3 regions of the Sphingomonas sp. Sph1(2015) genome follow, and region 3 is predicted to be linked to each of the others. Evidence: riboswitches for the same ligand, from Rfam matches in the RefSeq annotation. Region 3 holds a riboswitch; each other region holds the start of a gene.

Region 1 (5,902 bases), on a different contig from region 3:
CCCCCGATACCAGCGCGCGGTCTGCTCATGCCCCTTCCAGTCGATGCCGCCCAGATAATCGGCGACCGAAATCTGCGCCGCCGCCGCCAGATCGGCCAGGCTCATCGTCGCGCCGCCCAGCCAGTTGCGATGGTCGAGCAGATAATCGGTATAGTCGAGATGGCCGACGGCGGCCTTCATCGCCTCGCGCAGCCCCTTGGCGTCCGGGCTGCCGGTGCGCGCGACGCGCTTGACCATGCGTTCGTGGAGCAGCGGGCCGGTCACGTCCTGATAGAAATGCGTATCGAACCACGTCACCAGCCGCCGGATCTCGGCGCGGCCGACGGCGGTGCCGTTGATCATCGCCGACTTCTCGACCGTCTCCTCGAAATATTCCGAGATCGCCATCGAGTCGACCAGCAACACGCCGCGCTCCTCATCGACCATCACCGGGGTCTGCCCGGCGGGATTCATGTCGAGGAACTCGTCGCGCCGCTGCCACGGCGATTCGCGGACCAATTCGTATCCGACGCCCTTCTCGCCCAGCAGCAGCCGGACCTTGCGCGAAAAGGGACAGAGCGGAAATTGGTAGAGTTGCCACATGCCGTCCACTTAAGCGGGCCGGACGCAAGACGCCAACCCCGATGGCGCGCTTTTCACCCTTTCCCGCGCGCGGGGCGGCGCAACCGCCGCTGCCCAAGCACGACACCGCTGATCGAAAGGACCAGCCCGGCCAGCGACCAGAGCCACATCCAGCCGGTCCAGACCCAATAATGCGCGGTCAGCCACGGCCAGTCCCAGGTGTGGAGCAGCGTATAAACCCAGCGATAGGCGCGCCGCGTGCGATCCTGCCGCTCGACCAGCGCACCGCTCATCGGATCGATATAGAGCCAGGTCGCCGCCGCATCGTCGAACCGCAACCGCCAGACCGGCAATCGCGTCGCGTCGGTCCAGTAGAAGTCGGGCCGCGCCAGCCATTCGCGCGCCACCCGCCGTCCACCGGGCACCAGCATGGCGGCGCGCGACGCATCACCCGCCCGGGCGGGGGCCAGCGTCGCCTGCTCCAGCCAGCGCGGATGCGGCGAGGCGCGGTCGATCGCGATCCGCGCGAACCCGGCGTCCCCGCTCCACTCGACGGTGCGCGCATCCGGCACGATCCGGGCCAGCCGGGCAAGGTCGTGCAGCTCCCCGGCCCGCCCGGCATAGGTCCCCATCACCGCCGCAGGCGCCTCACCCCCGGCAAAGGCGTGGCCCGGATCGACCGACAGCCAGCCGCTGACGATCCAGGTGGTCAGCATCACGCCACCTGCCAGCCCGCTGACGTGATGCCACAGCATCCAGCCGCGATAGGGCGTCATCCGCCCGCCCCGATAGCGCCGCCGCCCGGCGCGCAGCCGCCATATGCCGATCCACAGGCCGGTCAGCGCGACCGCGATGCAGGGTCCGGCGATCCACATCACCGCCTGCCGCCAAGCCTCGCGGTCGCGACGCAGGATGGTCGGGTAGATCCAGTGCGGCACCGAGCCCAGCCAGTTCCACAGGCGCTGCACCCGCGTCGTCCGCTGCACCGGCTGCCCGGTCAGGCTGGAGATATAGAGTTCGGTCCCGGCCGCATCGGCCAGCGCAACCTTCCACAAGGGGCGATGCCGGTCGAATCCGCCCGCCACCGTCCATTGATCGTCGGCGATCCGCTCGACCTGGCGAACCGGTCCGGCGAAGCGGGTCGCGACGCGTGCGGCCAGCGTCGCATCGACAGGGGCGACCGCGCCGCCCTCCGCCGACAGGATGCGGGTGTCGCCGTCAGGGCTCTCGATCCGCCAGACCGGCGCCGCGTCGCGCATTTCCAGCGTGATCCGCCGGGCATCCGGCACCATCGGAGGCTGCCCGACGCGTACCCAGTCGATCGGCTGCGCGCCCTGCCAAATCTCTGCCGGTGTGAGCGAGGGATAGGGAACATAGAGCATCACCAGCCCGCTTCCGAACCACATGGCGAAGAACAGGCAGGTGACGATCCCGACCCAGCGATGGGTGAGGAAGGCAAGCCGCAGGGCCGCCTTCCCCCAAGGCCGATCAGAACCCGGCACGAACGCCGATGTCCAGCGCACGCGGGCGGCCCAATATCCATTGCTGGTCGCCGTATGCGGTGACGGCATAGGCCTTGTCGAACAGGTTATAGACGCGCACATCGACCGCCAGATGTGGCGTCAGGGCATAGGACAGGCTCGTGTCCACCGTCGCATAACCGGGAATGCGGAATGCCTCTCCATTGTCGGAGAAGCGTCGCCCGACATAACGCAGCCCGGCGCGCGCCTGCACCTTCGCCGAGGCATCCCAGCGCAGCCAGAGATTGGCCAGCGCCTCGGGCACGTTGGGCGGAGTCCGGCCGGTATAATCGACGCCGCCGGAGCGGAAATCGTCGAACCGCGCATCCAGCAGCGTGCCGTTGGCATCGATCCCGAAGCCCTGCGGCAGATCGAACGTCACCGCAGCCTCCACGCCTTGGGAGGAGCGCTGGCCGACCTGCTCGACCGGGCTCGACAGCGTACGTTGGGCGAGCAGCCCCGTCTTGACGATGCGGTACGCCGCCAGCGTCGCGGTGCCGTGGCCGTTCGCGAAAAGCCATTTCGCCCCCGCCTCGACCTGATGGCCGCGCGCATTGCTGAACTGCACCTGCCCGGTCGACACGGTGGTCAGGGTGCCCAGCGGATCGACGCCGGTGGCATATTGGGCATAGAACGACAGGGTCGGCACCGGCTGATAGACCAGCCCCGCACGCCACGTCGCGTTGCGGAAGGTCTTTTCCAGCACGAAGCGGTCGGGCGTGGCGACGGTCCAGCGACGGACATTATCCACCTCATAGCGCACGCCGCCGACCACCGACCATTTCGGGCCGAGCGTCACCCGGTCCTCGGCAAACACCGCCAGCGCGGTGGTGCGGGTGCGGTAGCGCGGGGCGATCCCTTGCGTATCCAGGAAACGGCCGGGGTCGAAGGCGAAGGGATCGACCGCATCGACCTGTCCGACCGAGTCGAAGTCGTTCTCATGGGTGAAGCGGACCAGATTGGCATCCACCCCGACGACCAGCGCATTGGCAACGCCGGGTGCGATCCCGGTGCGCCACGTCGCGCTGGCCTGATCGCCCCATTGGGTCAGGTCATGACGGATGCCGTAATTGCTGCTCCGCCGGATCGTCCCCGGCGTGCCGGTCGATCCGTCCGCGCACGCGCCACTCGCACCCACCCAGCAATAGCTTTCCAGATTGCGCCAGAAACGGTCGCTGGTCAGCAGATAGGCAATGTTGGACAGACTGACCGAGGCGCTCGGCATCCAGTCCACCCGGATCGAGGCGCGGTCGTCGCGGAACCGCATCCGCCCATCGCCGACATTATAGTTGCGATCCCGCACCCGTAGATCGAGCCGCCCGTCGATCAGCGGGGTGCCGAAATAGGCCATGGGCCGCTGATCGCCATGATCGCCGCGAACCGTTACCGCCAGCGTCGAGGTCGGCGTCCAGCGCAGCGTGCCCGACAGCGCGACACTCTCCGACCGGCCCCGGTCGACATAACCGTCCGACCGGCGATAGCTGGCATCCACACGGTAGCCGAGCGTCGGGGTCAGCGGCCCGCCCAGCCCGGCGGCGGCACGAAAGCTATCCTGTGCGCCATAGCCGATCTCGGCCTGGCCATGGGTCTGGGCGGTCGGCGCGCGCATCACGACATTCACCGCGCCGCCCAGCGCGCCCTGCCCGTAGAGGACTGAGGCGGGACCGCCCAGCACGTCGATCCGCTCGACCATCCAGGGGTCGGTCGGAAAGGTGATCGTCCCCGCCGCCGGGAACAGCCGCACGCCATCGACCAGTTGCAGCACCGATCCCTGCCCCGAAAAGCCCCGCGCGGCGAGCGCGGTGCCGCCATTGCCCGGATCGGCGACGCTAGACAGGCCGGGCGCGCGCGTCTCCGCCTCGACGATCGACAAGTCGCCGCGCGCACGGATCGTCCCGCCATCGAGCGAAGCGATGCTCGCAGGCGTCTCCAGCGGTGTCAGGCCCAGGCGACTGCCGGTGGCATTGGGCGTGTCGAGCGCCTGTTTCCCCCGCGTGCCGATCACCAGCACGGTGGCATTGCCCCCCTGCTCCTCGGCCTTTTGCGCCCTTGCCTCGGTCGCCCCCAGCAGAAGCGCCACGCCACCCCACAGGACCAGAGGAACCTGTCCGAATCTGTTATGATATATCATTTTATTACTCATAGCGCCTTGTCGCGAACAAGCCGAGGCCTTCCGATCGTTGCCGAACGGCCGGGTGCCCAGCGTGCGGCACGCCGTTTTCCGCATTCCACAGGGCCACCCATGCGCCTCCGCCACTTATGGCGTCGCTCGTCGGAACAGACCTAGCCTCGACCATCCCCTGGACCGGGCATGAGCGACCTGACGCCGGCAGGTCTCCTGGCTCACGGGTCATCGCGGACGAATGCGCCTTCCCAGGTTGCCCCAGTGGCTGGATCGCCCGAAAAGGCCGATCCGTGCATCACCGCTCACCGCTTACAGTTGCAGGGACAGCCGCGGATTTGGGGAGCCAAGCCCCCTCACCGTGTTCCCTTTTAATCTCCCTTGTCGGGAGAACCGGCGCGATCATATCGCCGGATCATTCCGGCGTCGTATCGCTAAGCCGAGGTCGAAGCGGGCGTCAAGCGGGATGAGGTCGCGGCGTCCTTGCGCTATGGCGGCGGCATGGCACGCAGGAACCGTTATCTGATCGCGACGATGCCCGATGGCTATGTGAAGACGATCGGCCCGACATCGCAGCCCTTTACCCACTATTGGCGGATCGTCGCCGATCTGGGCGGCGGCAAGACCGAAGTGTTCTGGGGCCACGCCAAGTCGCGCAAGGCGGCGATGGCAAACGATGCCGCCATGGCACAGGCGGTGCGGCAGCGGGGTTGGGTGGGGTATCGGTTCGAGGTGGTCGAACTGGTCGAGGCGGATGAGGCGCCGGAGGGGCAAAGAAAATCCTCCCCGGTACGGGGAGGGGGACCGCCGCGCAGCGGTGGTGGAGGGGGGATGCGGTAAAGGGCGCACCTCGCGGCACGCCCCCTCCACCATGCTTCGCATGGTCCCCCTCCCCGTTCCGGGGAGGATTGGCAGGGACTCACGCCCCTGCCCGGTCCCGTTACTTCTTCGGCTTGTCCTGGCCCGAGGCGTCGGACACGGCCGCACCGGCCGAGCGCAGGTCGCGGCCCGCGCCGTTCACGGTGTTGCAGGCCGACAGGGTCAGCACGGCGAACAGGGTAGCACCCAGAGCGATCTTCCTGGTCATGACGATCTCCTCTTCCAAAAAAGGGGGGGCGGCGGGCCTGATACGCTGGCCCGCCGCGGGCACTCAGCGCAGACGACGGCGGCTGGCCGCCGTTGCACCAAAGGCGGAGGCACCGGCACCGATCAGCAGCGCAAGCACCAGGATGAACGAGGTCTTCGCACCGGCCCCGGCGGCGGCATCGGCGGCCTGCTTGGCCTGGGCGACGGCTTCGTTCTTGGTCTGGACGAAATCGGCCTTGGCCTGATTCACCTGGGCCTGGGCCTGGTCACGGCTGATCTTGCGCTGCGCGGCGACGATGTCGACCACGCGCGATTCGGCCCGTGCGCCATCCGCACCACCACGCGCCATGGCGGGCAGTTGCTTGGCGATTTCCTTCTGCGCCTGTTCCGGGGTCATCTGCGCCGGATCGGCGGGCGTGTCGGTCAGATACTTGGCGGCCTCGGCACGCACGTCGGTTTCATCGACACCGGCAACCTGCGCCACCTTGGGAGCAGCGGCGCCCACGGTCGAACCGGCGGCCCCCGCGACCGAACCCAGGGTACGGAACGCACCACCGATGATCCCGCCGACCGCCGAGGTCAGCAGATACAGAGTCAGGATCAGCGTGACGCC
Region 2 (5,902 bases), on a different contig from region 3:
GCCGCCGCCACGCCCGATGGCGGCGAAATCGGCCGGGCGCAGGCGACCCAGGCGATGGCGGCGCGGGTGACGCCGCATGTCGACATGAATCCGGTGCTGCTGAAGCCGCAGGGGGACCGCACCTCGCAACTGATCGTGCGGGGGCAGGTGCGGGGGATGCTGCCCGCGTCGAAATGGCGCGAGGGGCGGATCGGGCTGCTGCCCGAGGTGGTCGACTGCTATCGTCGGTTGGAGGCGCAGTGCGACCTCGTGATCGTCGAGGGCGCCGGGTCGCCCGCCGAGGTCAATCTGCGCAGCGGCGATATCGCCAATATGGGCTTTGCCCGTGCGGCGAACGTGCCGGTGGTGCTGGCGGGGGATATCGACCGGGGCGGGGTGATCGCCTCGCTGGTCGGCACCAAGGCGGTCATAGACCCGGCGGACGCCGCGATGATCCGGGGCTTTCTGGTCAACAAGTTTCGCGGCGACCCCGCGCTGTTCGCCGACGGCATGGCAACGATTGCCGAGCATACCGGCTGGCACTCGCTGGGGCTGATCCCGTGGCTGGCCGATGCCGCGCGCTTGCCCAGCGAGGACGCGGTGGTGCTGGAACGCGGGCGCGCCGGTATGGGCGGGCGGGTCGTCATCGCCTGTCCGATCACGCCGCGCATCGCCAATTTCGACGATCTCGATCCGCTGCGCCTGGAGCCGCAGGTTGATCTGGTCATGGTCCGCCCCGGCGAGCCGATCCCCGATGCCGCGATGATCGTGCTGGCGGGATCGAAGGCGACCATCGCCGACCTGGCCTTTATCCGCGTACAGGGCTGGGACATCGACATCGCCGCGCATGTCCGGCGCGGGCGGCCGGTGCTGGGCTTGTGCGGCGGATACCAGATGCTGGGCCGCTCGGTCGCCGACCCGGACGGGATCGAGGGGCCTGCCGGGACGGTCGCGGGACTGGGGCTGCTCGACGTGGAGACCGTGCTGACCGGCGAGAAGACCGTGCGGCCGGTGACGGGCGAGGCGCTGGGTGCGCCGTTCTCGGGCTATGAAATCCATCTCGGGCGGACCAGCGGCCCCGATACCGCGCGGCCGGTAGGGTATCTCGCCAATGGCCGGGCGGAGGGGGCGATCCGCGCCGACGGGCTGGTCGCGGGCAGCTATGTCCACGGCCTGCTGGGCGAGGCGGGACAGCGCGCGGCATGGCTGGCCCGGATCGGCGTGGCGGGGCAGGGGCCGGATCACCGGACCGATGTCGATGCCGCGCTCGACGCCATCGCCGCCGTGCTGGAGGCGCATGTCGATTGCGACGCGCTGCTGCGGATCGCTCAGGGCAGGGCGTAAAGGACGGCGGCGAGGAGCAGCGCGGTTTCGGTCAGTTCGATGCCTGCGCCATGCACGTCGCCGGTCACCCCGCCCAGCTTGCGCCGGAACCAGAGCGTCAGGGCCATGAGGACGATCGGCGCGACCGCCACCGGCGGATAGAGCAGGCCCAGCACGAGCGCGGCGAATATCCAGCCGATCATGTCGACCGGCCGGACCGCCTTGGCTACCATCGCCCCCAATCCGCCGGGCTTCAGCGGCGGCAGCATCCGCGCCCAGACCAAAGGTCCGATCCGTGCGGCGGCCGGGATCAGCGCGATCCACGGCCAGCCCTCGGGCGGCACGCGGTGGAGCAGCACCAGCTTGGCGGTCAACTGCATTGCCAGCGCGACCACGCCGAAACTCCCGATATGCGGATCGGCCATCACCGCCAGCAGCCGCGACCGATCGCCATGCGCCGCGCCCAGCCCGTCGGACAGGTCGGCCAGCCCGTCCAGATGCAGCGCTCCCGTCGCCCAGACCCAGGCGACCAGTGCCGCCAGCGCGCCCGTCCACGGGTCGACCAGCGCGCCCAGCCAGCCCGCCCCGGCCACGATCACCCCGATGACCAGCCCCGCAACCGGGTAGAGCCGGATGGCCTGCGCAAAATTCGCTTCGTCCGCCTCGACGCGCGGCATGGGCAGTCGGGTGAGGAAGCCCAGCGCGACGATCAGCGCCTTCATGCCGTCACCAGCCCCGTCACCTGCGCGCTGCGGGGCGCACCGTCCCACACCTCCAGCGTGACCAGCGCCGCATAGGGCAGCGCGAACGACCAGCACGCACGCAGATCGAACCCGCACAGCACATGCAGGGCCGCGCGGATCGCGCCGCCATGGGTGACGACCAGTGTCGGCTCGGGCGGCAGGTCGGCAATGGCCGCCCGCACCCGGGCAACCAGATTGGACCAACGCTCACCACCCGGCGGGGGCGCGGTATCGGGATCGTCCCAGAAGCGGGCCAGCGCCTTCGGGGCGATCTCGGCCGCCGCCAGTCCGTCCCAGTCCCCGAAATCCAGCTCCCGCCAGCGCGGATCGATCTCGGTCGGACCGATTGCCTCGGCACAGGCCCGCGCGCGCGACAGGTCGGAGGCTATGCGGCGGGTGACGTCCAGCCCGCCCGCCCGCGCGACACAGGCTGCGATGCCCCCGGGCGTGGCGGGGCTGTCGGTTCGCCCGAGCATCCGCCCCGTCAGTTCGGGCTCGCCGTGACGCAGCAGATGGAGACGAAAGCCGGTCACGCGCCCGAGATGCCCGCCTCGGCAAAGGTCGCCATGCCGTCATGCGCCGCGATGGCTGCACGGATGACCTGCACCGCCACCGCCGCGCCGCTCGCCTCGCCCAGCCGCATGGCGAGCGACAGGATCGGCTCGAGTCCCAGCCGCGCGAGCAGCAGGACATGGCCCGGCTCGGCCGAGCAATGGCCCGACAGGCAATGCGCGCTGATCGCCGGATTGGCATGGGCCAGCGGTGCGATGGCGGCGGTGCCGATAAAGCCGTCGAGCACCACCGGGATCCGCTTGTGGCGTGCGGCCAGCACCGCGCCCGCCATGCCTGCGATCTCGCGCCCGCCCAGACGGCGCAGGATCTCGAAGGCGCTGGTCAGATGCTCCCGGTGCAGTGCGAGTCCCTCGGCCACCACCCAGGCCTTGCGCTGAACGCCCTCGGCATCGATGCCGGTGCCCGGCCCGACCCACAAGGCGGGTGCTCCCCCGAAACTGGCGGCGGCCAGCGCGGCGGCGGCGGTGCTGTTGCCGATTCCCATCTCGCCCAGCACGAGCAGGTCGGCATCACCCACCGCCTCGGCACCGGCGGACAGCGCGGCCAGGCATTCCTCCTCGGTCATGGCGGGCGCGGCGGTGAAGTCGGCGGTCGGTCGGTCGAGGTCGAGCGGCACCACGGCCAGTTCCAGCCCCGCCGCCGCCGCCAGTGCGTTGATCGCGGCCCCCCCGGCGGCGAAATTGGCGACCATCTGCACCGTCACCTCAGCCGGAAAGGCGCTGACGCCGCGCGCGGTGACGCCGTGATTCCCTGCGAAGATGACCGCACGGCCGCGCTCGATCCGGGGCCGCTCGACGCCCTGCCATCCGGCGAGGAAGATCGCGATGTCCTCCAGGCGGCCCAGCGAGCCCGGCGGCTTGGTCAACTGCCCCTGCCGCGCGGTCGCGGCGGCGCGTGCCTGGTCGTCGGGCTGGGGCAGGGTGGCGAGCGCGGTCTCGAACGCGGCGATGGTGGGGAAGTCGCTCATTCGACGACATATCCTTCGGGGGGCGTGCGGGTCAGGAAATGGCCTTTCACCCCTTGCGGCCATTGCTTGTAGGGCACCTGTCCCCAGTCGCTGTCGGCATAGGCGCGGGCATAGTCCAATATGGCGCGCGCGGCGTCGTCATCGGGGGTGAACTTCCCCATGACGTATCCGACCTTGCCGGGGCAGCGTAAGTGGACGGTACAGAAGGACTGGCAGGCGAAGAGGCAGGGCATCTCCTCGACCGCGACATCCGCATAGGCGGGGTCGGAGGCCTGCACCCGGCGCAGCGCCTCGACCAGCAGCGCGCCGCCGCGCTGGCCGTCTTCGTTCTCGCGCACCTCGTCGGACAGGCGGCAGGTGTTGCAGGCGACCACGGCGGGGCCGTTCGCGGCGGGCTTCAGCATGAAATCGGCTTGTACATCGGGCAAGTCTCCAAAGGCGCTGTCGCCGCGCGAGGGGAAAGCCCCGTTTCGTCCGGTACACCCTGACCAGCCGAAGGACGACCGCGACGGGCAGGTCTCATGGCTCGCGGGTCGGGGCCGGTCCGCCGCCTTCTCGGGCATTACCCCAATGGCGTCGTGGCGGGCGGCTCGCCGCTTACAGTTGCAGGGGCAGCCGGGGTGTCGCACCCCATTCCCTTTTCATCCTCTTTCGAGGAACCTGTCGCGAGGGCGGCGATAGGCGGGTGGGGGGCGGGTGGCAAGCATTCTGCCCTCCTCTGTCGACGACATGACGACTATGTAACGGGGAACCCCTGACCCCATCGGTGAGTCCCTGTCGCATGACCCAGAACGCCACCACCCGCACCGAAATCGACTCGATCGGCCCGATCGAAGTCCCCGCCAGCGCCTATTGGGGCGCACAGACCGAGCGCAGCCTGGAGAATTTCCCGTTCGGGCCACGCGAGCAGATGCCGATCGGCATCGTCCATGCGCTGGCCATCGTGAAGAAGGCGGCGGCGCGGATCAATCGCGGCCATGGCCTGGCGGCGGACAAGGCCGATGCGATCGAGGCGGCGGCGCAGGAGGTGATCGACGGGCGGCATGACGACCAGTTCCCGCTGGTCATCTGGCAGACCGGATCGGGCACCCAGTCCAACATGAACGCCAATGAGGTGATCGCGGGCCGCGCCAACGAGATGCTGGCGGGTGAGCGCGGCGGCAAGTCGCCGGTCCACCCCAATGACGATGTCAATCGCGGCCAGTCGTCCAACGACACCTTCCCGACCGCGCTGCATGTCGCCGCCGCGATTGCCGTGACGAAGCAGCTTTTCCCCGCGCTCGACCGGCTCCACGCCGCGCTGGAGGCCAAGGCGAAGGAGTGGGACTCCATCGTGAAGATCGGCCGCACCCATTTGCAGGACGCGACGCCGCTGACCCTGGGCCAGGAATTCTCGGGCTATGTGCAACAGCTCTCCAATGCCCGCGACCGGATCGAGGGGACGCTCCACCGCAATATCCTGCCGCTGGCGCAGGGGGGCACGGCGGTCGGGACCGGACTGAACGCGCCGAACGGCTTTGCCGAGGCGATCGCGGCGGAGATCGCCGAGGCGACCGGCCTCGACTTCGTGACCGCGCCCAACAAGTTCGAGGCGCTGGCGAGTAATGACGGGCTGGTCGACCTGCATGGCACGCTGAACGTGCTGGCGGTGGCGCTGACCAAGATCGCCAACGACATCCGCCTGCTGGGCTCCGGCCCGCGCTCGGGGCTGGGCGAGCTGGAACTGCCTGCCAACGAGCCGGGCAGCTCGATCATGCCGGGCAAGGTCAACCCGACCCAGTGCGAGATGCTGACCATGGTCGCCGCACAGGTCATCGGCAACAATGCCGCAGTCACGGTCGGCGGCCTGCAGGGCCATCTGGAGCTGAACGTCTTCAAGCCGCTGATCGGCGCGAACGTGCTGCGCTCGATCCATTTGCTGGCGGTCGGCATGGAGAGCTTTGCCGAGCGCACGGTCGAGGGGATGACGGTCAATCGCGACCGGATCACCGATTTGCTCGACCGCTCGCTGATGCTGGTGACGGCGCTGGCGCCCGAGATCGGGTACGACAACGCCGCCAGGATCGCGAAGCACGCGCATCAGAAGGGGCAGACGCTGAAGGAGGCCGGGCTGGAACTGGGGCTGGTCGACGAGGCGACCTTCGACCGGGTGGTGCGGCCGGAGTTGATGCTGGGGCGGTGAGATTGGGGTTAAGCCTGTTTACCCCCGCTCCGTTCAGCCTGAGCGAAGTCGAAGGCCAAGGGGATGCATCAGCCAAGCCGCGATAGCGGGGCGTGCGCTTCGACTTCGCTCAGCGCGAACGGAGGGGGGAGCAGT
Region 3 (5,902 bases):
GGGTTCGCCTGCGCCATGAAGTCGCGCACCGCGTCCCGAGCCAGCGTCGCATCCCAATACAGGTCGATCAACGCGGCGGGCACCGCGTCCGCCAGATGCGCGAAGCTGCCCAGATGGTCGAGCGTCGCGGCGATCTCCGCCGCACCGCGAAAGCCATGCGCCATCATGCCAGCCACCCAGCGCGGGTTGGCGGCGCGGGCATGGACGGTGCGGGCGATCTCCTCGGCCAGCGTCCGCGCCTTGGGGCTGGCCGGATCGCGTGTGTCGAGATGATAGAGCGCCGCCGCTCCTTCCCCCAACGCCGCCCGCGCCGCCGCGAAACCCGCCTGATGCGCGGCATAGTCGGCGGCGAGCAGCAGATCGCTTTCGGGCAGGTCGTGGAGGTGGACAAAGGCCTGCGCCCCCGCCACCCGCGCGGCGATCCCGTCCGCATCGCGCCGGTCGCCATCGTCGAGCGCCGTGGCGGAGGCGGCGAGCCAGCTCTGCCCCGCCTCGATCCGCGCCGCCTCGTCATAGCCCGCATTGGGGTCCAGCCCGATGCCGTAGCGACCCGGCGCGGGGCCATAGACGCGCGGAGCCGCCTGCCCGACATAGGGGTTCCACGCCGCCGCTTCGTCGCGTGCCCCAAGCGCGCGCACCGCCTGCCCGAACAGCGCGACCAGATGCGGAAAGGCATCGCGGAACAGCCCCGACACGCGCAGCGTCACATCGACGCGCGGCCGGTCGAAGCGCATCAGCGGCATCACCTCGAACCCCGTCACCCGTTCGGAGCGATGGTCCCACACCGGCTCGACCCCGATCAGGTGCAGCGCCATGGCGAATTCCTCGCCCGCCGTGCGCATCGTCGCCGAGCCCCAGAGATCGACGATCAGAGTGCGAAGGTAATCACCCTCCTCCTGCATGTGGCGGCGGAGCAGTTCCTCGGCGAGCTTCACGCCCTGCGCTTGCGCGGCCCGGCTCGGCACCGCGCGCGGGTCGATGGCGTAGAGGTTGCGCCCCGTGGGCAGCACATCGGCACGGCCGCGATAGGGCGACCCCGAAGGCCCCGCCGGAACGCGCTTCCCGGCCAGACCCGCGAGCAGCCCGGCCCGCTCCGCCGCGCCCTGTTCACCGCGCCCGAAGATATGGAGGCCTTCGCCGAACTGGCTGTCCTTCACATCGCACACGAATGCGTCGATCCGGGTGAGCGGATCCTCCGCCCCCGCCAGCCCCAAGGTCTCGCCAAGGCCGACGCTGTCCGCCTCCTCGGCGATGCTGGCGCGCAGCCGGTCGCGCCGGGCGGGGTCGAGGCCATCGGCATTGGCATATTCGTCGAGCAGCGCCTCCAGCCGCCCCAGCCCCGCGCCGGTCTGCGCCTGCACCAGCGCCGGAGGGACATGGCCGATCGTCACCGCGCCGATGCGTCTTTTGGCCTGTGCCGCCTCGCCCGGATCGTTGACGATGAAGGGATAGAGGACCGGCCAGTCGCGGGTCAGCGCCTCGGGCCAACAGGCGTCGGACAGCGCGACCGCCTTGCCGGGCAGCCACTCCAGCGTGCCATGCGCGCCGACATGGACCAGCGCGTCGATCCCCTGCGCGCGGAGCCAGAGATAGAAGGCGACATAGGAATGGCGCGGGCAGCGCGAGAGGTCGTGATACTCCTCGGCCCGCCCGTCCCGCCGCCCGCGTTCGGGCTGGAGCGCGACGATCGCCTTGCCGAGCGTCAGCGCAGGGAAATGGAACGCGTCACCCTCGACCAGCGGGTCGTCCTCGACCGCGCCCCAGCTTTCCAGCAGGTCGGCGCGCAAGGGTTCTGGCAAGGTGGCGAGCGCCTCGCCATAGGCCGCGACGGGCCAAGTCACGCGATTCTCAAGCAGCGTCTGGGGCAAGTCGGACGGACACGCCACATCATAACCGGCCTCGCCCAGATCGCCGAGGATCGCCGCCGTCGAGGCGAAGCCGTCCAGCCCGACCGCATGCGCCGCCTGCCAGTTCTTGCCCGGATAGGTGGACAGCAGGATCGCCAGCCGCCGCTCGGCCACCGGGGTCGCCGCCAGCCTTGCCCAGCCTGCCACCTTGTCCGCCACCGCCGCGATGCGGGCGGGTTCGGCGCGGTGCAGGCGCAGGGCGATGTCGAAATCGGGATCGCGTGTCCCCGGTTGCTTGAAGCTGACCACGCCCGCGAACAGGCGGCCGTCGATCTCGGGCAGGACGACATGCATGGCCAAGTCGGCGGGCGACAGGCCGCGCGCCGACCCCGCCCAGCCCTCGCGATCGCTGGTGGCGAGCGCGACCTGAAACACCGGCACGCCCGCGCCGTCGAGCGGGGTGGTGTCGTCCTCCCCGCGTGCGGAGAAGGCGGTGGCGTTGACGATCGCGGCGGGGGCGAGGGCCGCGACCCAGCGCGCAATCCACGGGCCTGCACCCTCGGCTTTCAGCGAGGGGACGAACAGGGCGATGGGGTCGAAGCCGCGTTCGCTCAGCGCGGCGTGGAGGGCGGCGATCGGCTCCAGGTCGGCGGCGGCGAGATAGGCGCGGTAGAAGGTTATCAGGATGCGGGGGCGGGTTGCGATCAACAGGGCGGCGGCGGGGCACGACGGACCCGCCGGGGACCAGCCTCCGACGAGTGCCACTTGGGGAGAGGGCCCTCCCCCATCCCAGTTGTGGGTGAACAATGCCCCGCATTGTTCAGGCCATGCCGGGGGCATGGCCGACCCACAACTCGCCTGCGGGAGGGGCGTGCTTGTGGTAAGCGCTGGCTTGAAAAGCCCCTCTCCCGGCAGGGGGAGGGGTTGGGGAGGGGCAAGAGCCACAGACGGCAACGCCGCGATTTCGCCCAAAGCCATCGCCACCGCATCGGCCCCACCCGCGTCGCACAGCGCCCCCAACCGCCGCACCACCGCCTCGTCGACGGTGGACGCCGCCATCAACCGACGATCCTCGCGCCCGTCCGCCGCCAGTACGACAAGCGCGATTCCCCGCTCGCGCGCCAGCCGCTCGACCTCGCGCAGACCGTATTCCCAGTACCCCGCCCCGCCGATCAGCCGGATCAGGATCGCCTTTGCGTGAACCAGGGTCTGCTCGACATAGGTGTCGACCGACAGCGGGTGGACCAACGCCGCCAGATTGGCGAGCCGCAGCGACCAGGGGAATCCCCCCGCCCGCCAGCCCGCCGCAAAGGCGCTCAGGTCGCTGTCGGAGAAGGACAGCACGACCACGTCACCGGGGCGCTGCCCCAGATCCTGCGGAACCGCCTGTTCCTCCAGCCCATGGCTCTCGCGAAAGACGAGATGCACTGGTCTTAGCCCTTCAGTACGGCCTCGATCGCAGGCCGGTCGATCCGGTCATGCTCGGCAATGACGACCAGCTGGGTGCCGCGCGGCTCGCCCGCGCCCCAGGGACGGTCGTAGCTAGTGCGCACCCGGCGACCGACCGCCTGGACGAGCAGCCGCATCGGCTTGCCCGCGACGGCGGCATAACCCTTCACGCGCAGGATATCCTGCTGCTCGGCCAGCGTCACGATCCGGGCGGCGATCGTCTCGGGGCTGTCCACCTCGCCCAGCATCACCGAGATGCTGTCGAAATCGTCATGCTCGTGATCGTCCGCGCCGTCATGGTGCGAGGGGCGCGCGGCGATGTCGTCCTCGGCGGCGGCCTCCAGACCCAGCACGATCTCGGCCGAGACGATGCCGTCGACCGCCTCGACCATGGGGAGCGGGCGCGGGGCCTCGGTGGCGATGATGGCGCGCGCCTTGGCGACGCCTTCCGGCCCGGCGAGGTCCGCCTTGGTCAGCAGGACGATATCGGCGCAGGCCAGCTGGTCCTCGAACACCTCCGACAGTGGCGTTTCATGGTCGAGGCTGGGATCGGCGGCGCGCTGGGCCTCGACCGCGTCGAGATCGGGGGCGAAGCGACCCGCCGCGACGGCCTCCGCATCGGCCAGCGCCACCACGCCGTCGACGGTGATGCGCGAGCGGATGGCGGGCCAGTCGAACGCCTTCAGCAGCGGCTTGGGCAGCGCGAGCCCCGACGTCTCGATCAGGATGTGATCGGGGCGCGGCTCCATCGCCAGCAGCTTTTCGACCGTGGGGATGAAGTCGTCGGCGACCGTGCAGCAGATGCAGCCATTGGCCAGCTCGACGATATTCTCCGCCGGGCAGTCGGGGATGGCGCAGGATTGCAGGATATCGCCATCGACGCCCAGCGTGCCGAACTCATTGACGACCACCGCCAGGCGACGCCCCCCGGCGTTGCGGATCAGGTGGCTGATGAGCGTGGTCTTGCCCGCGCCCAGAAAGCCGGTGACGATGGTGACGGGGACCTTGGACAGGTCACGCATGATATTTCTCCAACGCGCCGGACGAGCGAAAGCGAGACGGGGCGGATCGCCGGAGCGGTGACGGACGGGCGCGAAGTTGCGTCCGCCCCGCTGATCGGCGACCGATGCGGCCCCGGCCGCATGGCTTCGTCGCTCCCCGACGGAGAACCGTGCCCCGACCACCCCCTGGGTCCAGGCAAGAGCGACCATGACGCCGGCAGGTCTCCTGGCTCACGGGTCAAAGCAAAGGGATGCGCCTTCCCGGATCACTCCAGTGGCCGTGCCCTCATGGGAGCACCAGCATCGCTCGCTCGCCGCTTACAGTTGCAGGGACAGCCGGGGATTTGCACCCCATTCCCGTTTGAAGCCCTTGCGGGCACCGGCGCGATCTTCGGGCGCTTTCGCCCCCGATATGCGGCATTTATCCCGCCGCGCCGGGCTTTGCAATTCGCGCCTCCATCGCGGCGAACCCGCGCCAGCGATAGAGGAGGAAACTCGCGCCCCAGCAGACCACGAACAACCCGACAATGGCAAAGCCCAGCACGTTGAAATGCTCGGACAGCGCCGCCGCATAACGGAACGGCCCCGCCGTCCAGCCGAACCGCTCGGCCAGCAACGCGGTCGCCTGGATACCGCCGATCACCAGCGCGACCAGCGCGGAGACCAAGGTGATCGTCATGTTGTAGTAGAGCTTGCGCAGCGGGTGCATGAACGCCCATTCATAGGCACCCAGCATCACCAGCCCATCGGCGGTGTCGATCAGCGCCATGCCGACCGCGAACAGGACGGGGAACACCAGGATCGTCGCCAGCGACACGCCGTCCGCCGCGTGCGACCCCGACAGCCCCAATATCGCGACCTCGGTCGCGGTGTCGAAGCCCAGCCCGAACAGGAAGCCCAGCGGCGCCATGTGCCAGCTGCGCCGGATCAGCCGGAACAGCGGCCGGAACAGGCGGGACAAAGGTCCCTGCCCCGAAAACAGCATATCCGCATCCGCCTCGGCCATCGGCTCGCCGCGCGCGACGCGGCGGAAGCGGGTCCAGACATCGCGCAGGATGATCAGGTTCATGATCGCGATGGCGAACAGGAAGCTGGCCGAGACGATGGTGGCGATCGTCCCGCCGCTCTGCCCGAACGCCTCGAAGTCGGACAGGGTGCTCGCCGCCAGCGCGACCGTGGTCGCCGCGATCAGCACGATGGCGGAATGGCCGATCGCGAACCACAGGCCGACCGCGATGGGCCGCTGGCCGTCCTGCATCAGCTTGCGGGTCACATTGTCGATCGCGGCGATGTGATCGGCATCGACCGCATGGCGCAGGCCCAGGCTATAGGCGAGCAAAGCCGTCCCCAGCATCAGGCTGTTGCCCGCAAAGACGCTCAGCGCCCAGCCCCAGACGGCGATATTGATGACGACCAGCGCCCCCATCAGCAATGTAACACGGCGTTTCAGCGAGGGTCGGATAGGAACTTCGGACATGGGCGGATCACGCTTAAGAGCGCCGTTGCGACTCAGGCCGACCTTCCGCTGTCGCGGTCGTCCCCAGGCTCGAGCGGGCGCACGCCGGGCTGGGTCTCCGATTCGGGTCGGCCATATGGCGTCGCTCG

Evidence for each region. Region 3 has a riboswitch for cobalamin ahead of cobW (cobalamin biosynthesis protein CobW). Riboswitches for the same ligand answer to the same signal wherever they lie in the genome.
Region 1: it holds a riboswitch for cobalamin, as region 3 does, so the genes downstream of both, BSZ14_RS06175 (TonB-dependent receptor) here and cobW (cobalamin biosynthesis protein CobW) in region 3, are expected to answer to the same signal.
Region 2: it holds a riboswitch for cobalamin, as region 3 does, so the genes downstream of both, BSZ14_RS18080 (DUF1636 domain-containing protein) here and cobW (cobalamin biosynthesis protein CobW) in region 3, are expected to answer to the same signal.

What each region holds. Positions count from the first base shown of each region.
Region 1 is NZ_MQUI01000010.1:11,049-16,950, reverse strand. It holds gene BSZ14_RS06185 (glutathione S-transferase family protein) at 1-582, opposite strand, end outside; gene BSZ14_RS06180 (hypothetical protein) at 636-2,063, opposite strand; gene BSZ14_RS06175 (TonB-dependent receptor) at 2,050-4,161, opposite strand; cobalamin riboswitch at 4,393-4,616, opposite strand; gene BSZ14_RS06170 (hypothetical protein) at 4,705-5,043, shown strand; gene BSZ14_RS06165 (entericidin A/B family lipoprotein) at 5,144-5,290, opposite strand; gene BSZ14_RS06160 (hypothetical protein) at 5,354-5,902, opposite strand, start outside.
Region 2 is NZ_MQUI01000077.1:3,402-9,303, forward strand. It holds gene BSZ14_RS18060 (cobyric acid synthase) at 1-1,323, shown strand, start outside; gene cobS (adenosylcobinamide-GDP ribazoletransferase) at 1,308-2,024, opposite strand; gene BSZ14_RS18070 (histidine phosphatase family protein) at 2,021-2,578, opposite strand; gene cobT (nicotinate-nucleotide--dimethylbenzimidazole phosphoribosyltransferase) at 2,575-3,585, opposite strand; gene BSZ14_RS18080 (DUF1636 domain-containing protein) at 3,582-3,989, opposite strand; cobalamin riboswitch at 4,080-4,264, opposite strand; gene fumC (class II fumarate hydratase) at 4,367-5,767, shown strand.
Region 3 is NZ_MQUI01000056.1:5,926-11,827, reverse strand. It holds gene cobN (cobaltochelatase subunit CobN) at 1-3,275, opposite strand, end outside; gene cobW (cobalamin biosynthesis protein CobW) at 3,281-4,318, opposite strand; cobalamin riboswitch at 4,497-4,696, opposite strand; gene BSZ14_RS16515 (HoxN/HupN/NixA family nickel/cobalt transporter) at 4,719-5,774, opposite strand.